2 regions of the Uniformispora flossi genome follow, and region 2 is predicted to be linked to the other one. Evidence: riboswitches for the same ligand, from Rfam matches in the RefSeq annotation. Region 2 holds a riboswitch; the other holds the start of a gene.

Region 1 (3,398 bases), on a different contig from region 2:
CCAGTCCGCCGGTGTCGTACCCGGCCCGGTCGATCCGCCCGGCCGGCGCTTCCCGCGCCGCGGTGCGGTCCGCCTCCGACAGCGCCGCGCACACCCACACCGCGCCGGTGCCCTGGCCTGCCGCGGAGAGCCCGGACACGAGTCCGCCGCCGCCGCGCCGGACGCTCAGCGAACCGTCGTCCTCGGCGTGGAACGACACCGGACCGCGGTTGGACGCGACAAGGACACGTGCTTGGGCGCTCATGCCTGCAAACCTAGCCATCCGGCCGGTCGGACAAACCCCGGAGCCGTGCCGCGCACCCGGGCGCGACCCGGCACGGCGTCCGGGACTGCCCGCGGGATCAGCCGGCGAGCGCGTCGCGGGCGCGGTACTCCGGGATCGTGATCATCGGGGGCCGTTCGTGCGCGGCCACGTCGTGGCTGGTCACCCGGAACCCCTTCTCGTCGCGTTCGAACTGGGCGAACAGCGTGTTGAGGCCGCCCGCGCCCTTGCGCACCCGGCCGTCGCGGTGCAGCCGCTCCAGCACCGCCTGCCAGATCTCGCCCGCCATCCGGCCGAGCCCGGCTTCGTCCTGGTGGCTGTGCCGCCGCACGCCCACGTCGACCTGCGCCATCGCGTCCAGGCCGACCAGGTTCAGGGTGTCGACGAGCATCGCGGTCTCGATGCCGTAGCCGCACGGGAACGGCAGGCGTTCCAGGAGGTGGCGGCGCACCGCGTACTCGCCGCCGAGCGGCTGCACGAACCCGGCGAGTTCCGGCCAGTACATGTTGAGCAGGGGACGCGCGACCAACTCGGTGACCCGGCCGCCGCCCGCGGGCACCACGGTGTCGCCGATCTCCAGCGGCCGGTCGTACATCGCCTTCACGAGCTGCACGGACGGGTCGGTCAGCAGCGGGCCGAGGATGCCGGACACGAAGTCCGCGGAGAACCCGCGCAGGTCGGCGTCGACGAAGCAGACGAGGTCGCCGGTCGTGGCGAGAAGCGATCGCCACAGCACCTCGCCCTTGCCGCGCACCGCGGGCAGCCGGGGCAGGATCTCGTCGCGGTGCACCACGCGGGCGCCCGCCGCGGCGGCGACGTCGGCAGTGCGGTCGGTGGACCCGGAGTCGACCACGACCAGCTCGTCGACGAGCGGGTGGCGCTCCATCAGCTCGCTGCGGATCGTGCGGACTATCGCCCCGACGGTCGGCTCCTCGTCGAGGGCCGGCAGCACCACGCTGACCCGGATCTGCCCTGCCCGCTTTGCTTCCACCAGCTTCGGGACCGGCCAATCGGCGGCGGTCGAGGACCTCCGGTCCAGCCAGCGGCTCACCTCGGGCAGCACTGTGACGTTCCCCTGTCGCTTCTTGCGCGCATCGTGCGATTCGTGTGTCTATCGTCTCGCGTGGCGGACGGCGATGATCGGCGGGTGGCCGCTTCGGTTACAGTCTTCGTCACGAGGTACGACGATCGCACGTCGACCCGGACAAATGCGGTGCACGAGCCGGTGATACGGCCCACTAGCCCGCCATACAGCTCATCCAGAGGGGCAGAGGGAACGGCCCGTTGAAGCCCCGGCAACCATCCGATCGGTACCCATGTGCATTGCACGCGGGCCTCCCGGCGGACTGGTGCCAAGTCCGTCCCGCGGGAACCCCCGTGGGGAAGATGAGGAGAGAGGCCTCGCCATGGCTACACCCACGATCGATTCCGCCGCCCTGACCTCCGGTGCCTTCGGCCCCGCGGCCGCCTTGTCGTGCCGCGAATGCGGTGAGCGCTACGACCTCGGCCCGATCTTCGCGTGTGCGTTCTGTTTCGGGCCGCTGGAGGTCGCCTACGACTTCTCCGGCGGCGTGACCCGCGAGCAGATCGAAGCCGGTCCGAACAGCATCTGGCGGTACGCGCCGCTGCTGCCCGTGTCCGCGGACGTGGCCTCCCGCCCGAACCTCAACCCGGGCTTCACCAAGCTGGTCGCGGCCCGCAACCTGGGCCGCGAGCTGGGCCTGAAGGACCTGTACGTCAAGGACGACTCGGGCAACCCGACGCACTCGTTCAAGGACCGCGTGGTGGCCATCGCCCTCGAGGCGGCCCGCAACTTCGGCTTCACCACGCTCTCCTGCTCGTCGACCGGGAACCTGGCCGGTGCCGTCGGCGCCGCGGCCGCCCGGGCGGGCCTGCGCTCCTGCGTGTTCATCCCGTCCGACCTGGAGGCCGGCAAGGTCGTCACGGCGGCCGCCTACGGCGGCGAGCTGGTCGCGATCGAGGGCACCTACGACGAGGTCAACCGATTCTGCTCGGAGCTGATCGGCGACCCGGTCGGCGAGGGATGGGGCTTCGTCAACGTCAACCTGCGGCCGTACTACGGCGAGGGCTCCAAGACGCTGGCCTACGAGATCGCCGAGCAGCTCGGCTGGCGGCTGCCCGAGCAGATCGTGATCCCGATCGCGTCCGGCTCGCAGCTCACCAAGATCGACAAGGGCTTCCGCGAGCTGATCAAGCTCGGCCTGGTCGAGGACGCCCCCTACAAGATCTTCGGGGCGCAGGCCGAGGGCTGCTCGCCGGTGTCCGCCGCGTGGAAGGCCGGGCACGACGTGATCCGGCCGGTCAAGCCGGACACCATCGCCAAGTCCCTGGCCATCGGCAACCCGGCGGACGGGCCCTACGTGCTCGACGTGTGCAAGCGGACCGGCGGCGCGGTGGAGGACGTCGACGACACGCAGGTCGTCGACGCGATCAAGCTGCTGGCCCGGACCGAGGGCATCTTCGGCGAGACCGCGGGCGGCGTGACCGTCGGCGTGCTGCGCAAGCTGGTGGAGACCGGGCAGCTGGACCCGGACGCCACGACCGTCGTCCTCAACACCGGCGACGGACTCAAGACCCTGGACGCCATCGAGGGCACGACGGGCGCGACCGCGACCATCCGCCCTTCGCTGGACGCGTTCCGCGCGGCCGGCCTGGCCTGACGCCGCCTCCGTAAGAGCCTCGAAAGGTTGATGACACAGATGAGCGTTTCCGTCCGCATTCCGACGATCCTGCGCACCTACACCGACGGCGCCGCCGAGGTCACCGCCGAGGGCGCGACGCTGGCCGAGGTCGTCGAGTCGCTGGAGAAGAGCTACCCGGGCATCGCGGCGCGCGTGCTCGACGACACCGGCAAGCTGCGCCGGTTCGTGAACGTCTATGTCAACGACGACGACGTGCGTTTCGCGGACGGCCTGCAGACCGCGACGCCGGACGGTGCGAACGTCTCGGTGATCCCGGCCGTCGCGGGCGGTTGTTGATCCCGCAATAAACGAAGTCCGCCGCCCGGTGCACCGGGCGGCGGACTTTTTTCATGATCCCAACCCGAGGCCCGCCAGAGCGCCTTGCGGCGCGCCGCATTCGGAACCGCCGATTCCGTGGAAGGCTGGTGCCGGTG
Region 2 (3,398 bases):
CATGCTCGCGCTCGGCCGGCGCCCCGCGGCGGACGTGCCGCGGCTGGAGTACTACGAGTGCGCGACCGAACCCGCGGTCATCGCCCGGATGGACAAGGGCGGCTACGACTTGGTGGTCCTCGACGGCGAGGCCGCGCCCGCCGGCGGGATGGGCATCTGCCGCCAGCTCAAGGACGAGGTCTACAACTGCCCGCCGGTGCTCGTGCTGGTCGGCCGCCCGCAGGACGCGTGGCTGGCGACCTGGTGCCGCGCCGACGCGGTGGTGTCGCACCCGCTCGACCCGGTCACCCTCGCGGCGTCCGCGGCGGGCCTGCTGCGGACCCGTGCCGCGGCCCGCACGCGCGCTTCCTGACCGGCCGACGCGCCTCGGGCATGTCCGAGGCGCGCGCCGACCATCCTGCGGACACGCCGGAATGCGCTTGCCGCGCGCGGCTACGCTGAGTCCGACCTGATCGGACACGTCACGCGGGAGCGGACCATGAGCGCCTCGGCCTCGGCAGCGGTGAAGAGCACCAACCCCGGGCAGGGCCGGTCCTGGCCGGACGTTCTCACGGCGCTGATGCACGGCGAGGACCTCGACGCGCCGACCACCGCCTGGGCGATGGACCGCATCATGTCGGGCGAGGCGACGCCGGTGCAGATCGCCGGGTTCGTCGTGGCACTGCGCGCCAAGGGCGAGACCGTCGACGAGGTCACCGGCCTCGTCGACGCGATGTACGGGCACGCGGTCACCATCGAGGTGCCCGGTCCGATCGTCGACATCGTCGGCACCGGCGGCGACCGGGCCCGGACCGTCAACATCTCCACGATGTCCGCGATCGTGGTCGCCGGGACCGGCGCCACGGTCGTCAAGCACGGCAACCGGTCGGCGTCCTCCGCGAGCGGCGCCGCCGACGTCCTCGAAGCCCTCGGCGTGCGGCTGGACCTGACGCCCGAGCAGGTGGTGCGCACCGCCGTCGACGCCGGGGTCACGCTGTGCTTCGCGCAGCGCTTCCACCCGTCGCTGCGGCACGCGGCGCAGGCTCGCAGCGAACTCGGCGTGCAGACGACGTTCAACATCCTGGGCCCGCTGACCAACCCGGCGCGCGCTCCGCACGCCGCGGTCGGGGTGGCGGACCCGCGCATGGCGCCGCTGATGGCGGGTGTGTTCGCCCGGCGCGGCGCGTCGGCGCTGGTGTTCCGCGGCGACGACGGCCTCGACGAGCTGACCATCACCACCACGTCCAAGGTGTGGATCGCCCGCGACGGCGAGGTCCGCGAAGACCGGGTCGACCCGCGCGACTTCGGCATCGCGCAGGTGCCGATCGAGGCGCTGCGCGGCGGCGACGCGGCGCACAACGCCGGGGTCGTGCGGCAGCTGCTCGCGGGTGAGCGCGGCCCCGTCCGGGATGCCGTGCTGCTCAACTCCGCGGCGGCGCTGGCCGCCCTGCACCCGGCCGACGACACGCCGCTCGCCGATCGGCTCGCGGACGGCATCGCCCGCGCGGCGGACGCCATCGATTCGGGCAAGGCCCAAGCGGCGCTCGACCGGTGGGTCGAGACCACGCGCTCCTTCGACTGAACCCCGTTCCACACGCCGGTATCGGCCGTCTCGCGATGCGGGACGGCCGATATCCGTGTTGAGCCGCAGCCGCTGATGCGGTAATAATCCTTCCAGGTCACGAGTGACAGCGTTTTGGCCCCGGCTTGCTGTCCGGCAACCCTCCTCCGCGGCGGGGTGCCCCGGGTGATGACCAGGCCGGACGCAGCAGCGCTCCGGCAAGCGCGGACCCTCTCGACGCACTGGCATTCCGGGGTCCTCGACCCTGGAGGCTCGCCATGTCCGCTGTCGCTTTCGTTGCCGAATCTTCCGTTTTCTCCGCTTCGGTCGACGGTGTGCTGCCCGTGCCGCTGCCGGTCGTCGGGCGCGACGTGCGGGTCCCGCTGGTCACCGGCGGCGACGCCGAATACGCGGCCCTCGACTACGCGGCCAGCGCGCCGTGTCTCCAGCGGGTGTGGGACGACGTGGCCGCCTACCTGCCGTACTACGGCAGCGTGCACCGCGGTGCCGGCTACCTGTCGCAGCTGTCCACGGACCTGTACGAGCAGAGCCGCGCCACCGTCGCCGGCTACCTGGACGCCCGCGCCGACGATGTCGTGCTGTTCACCCGCGGCACCACCGACTCCCTCAACCTGCTCGCCGCCGCGCTCCCGGCCGGCACCCGGGTGTTCGTGTTCGAGACCGAGCACCACGCGGCGCTGCTGCCGTGGCGCCGCACCGCCGACGTCACCCAGCTGCCCGCGCCCGGCAGCCACGCCGAAGCGGTCGCCGCGCTGGACGCCGCCCTCGCCGCGAGCGACCCGGGCACGCCGCGGCTGGTGTGCGTGACCGGCGCGTCCAACGTCACCGGCGAGCTGTTCCCGGTCGCCGAACTCGCCGCCACCGCGCACCGGCACGGCGCGCGCATCGTGCTGGACGCCGCGCAGCTCGCGCCGCACCACAAGGTGTCGCTCGCCGGGCTCGACGTGGACTGGGTCGCCTTTTCCGGGCACAAGCTGTACGCGCCGTTCGGCGCGGGCGTGCTGGCCGGGCGCGGCGACTGGCTCGCGGAGGCCGAGCCGTACCTGGCGGGCGGCGGCGCGAGCAAGACCGTGACCGCGGACGCCGTGGAGTGGAACGGCGGTTCGGCCCGGCACGAGGCCGGTTCGCCGAACGTCGTCGGTGCCTACGCGATCGCGTCGGCGTGCCGCGCGCTCGACGAGGCCGGCCTGGAGGCGCTCGCCGCGCGCGAGGAAGCGCTGCTGGCGCGGCTGCGCGCGGGGCTCGCGGACATTCCGGAGGTGCGCACGCTCGACCTGTTCGGTCCCGAGTCGGCGCGCGTCTCGGTGCTGTCGTTCGTGGTGGAGGGGTGGAACAGCTCGCGGTTCGCCGCCGCACTGTCCGCGGAGTACGGCATCGGCGTCCGCGACGGCCTGTTCTGCGCGCACCCGCTGGTGCGCAAGCTCCTCGGCGGCCGCTCGGACGCGCCCACCGAGTGCGGTGCGCCGGACGCGCCCGCGGGGGAGCAGAACCTCAACGCGATCCGGGTGAGCTTCGGAGCGGGTACGCCGGAGGAGCACCTCGACCGGTTCGTCGCCGCGGTGCGCGAACTGGTCGCGCGTGGGGCGCGGTGGACGTACCGCACGGACGGCGGGCGCTGCGTGCCCGAGGCCGACCCGCGGGGCCCGGTGTCCGCGGCGGCGCTGGGCTGAAATCCGGGCGCCGCCGGGCCGGTCGGCCGGGTTGGGTCGGTCGGGTTGGGCCGGTCGGGCTAGAAGCCGTCGTCGAGACCGATGGCGAAGGCCGCTTCCAGGTCGTGCTTGGAGTAGGTGCGGAACGCGATGTGCGTTTCGGTGTGCACGACGCCCGGCACCTTGTT

Evidence for each region. A riboswitch is a leader RNA that binds a small molecule or an ion and turns the genes downstream of it on or off. The one in region 2 is predicted to bind S-adenosylmethionine.
Region 1: linked by a shared signal. The riboswitch ahead of thrC (threonine synthase) and the one ahead of ACPA54_RS19145 (aminotransferase class V-fold PLP-dependent enzyme) in region 2 are both predicted to bind S-adenosylmethionine.

Annotation. Positions count from the first base shown of each region.
Region 1 covers NZ_JBMULZ010000004.1:451,399-454,796, reverse strand. The annotation lists gene ACPA54_RS11905 (alpha,alpha-trehalose-phosphate synthase (UDP-forming)) at 1-244, opposite strand, end outside; gene ACPA54_RS11900 (glucosyl-3-phosphoglycerate synthase) at 342-1,325, opposite strand; SAM riboswitch class I at 1,515-1,655, shown strand; gene thrC (threonine synthase) at 1,669-2,943, shown strand; gene ACPA54_RS11890 (ubiquitin-like small modifier protein 1) at 2,983-3,261, shown strand.
Region 2 covers NZ_JBMULZ010000008.1:29,680-33,077, forward strand. The annotation lists gene ACPA54_RS19135 (response regulator) at 1-352, shown strand, start outside; gene trpD (anthranilate phosphoribosyltransferase) at 479-1,561, shown strand; SAM riboswitch class IV at 1,657-1,771, shown strand; gene ACPA54_RS19145 (aminotransferase class V-fold PLP-dependent enzyme) at 1,819-3,231, shown strand; gene ACPA54_RS19150 (Lrp/AsnC family transcriptional regulator) at 3,291-3,398, opposite strand, start outside.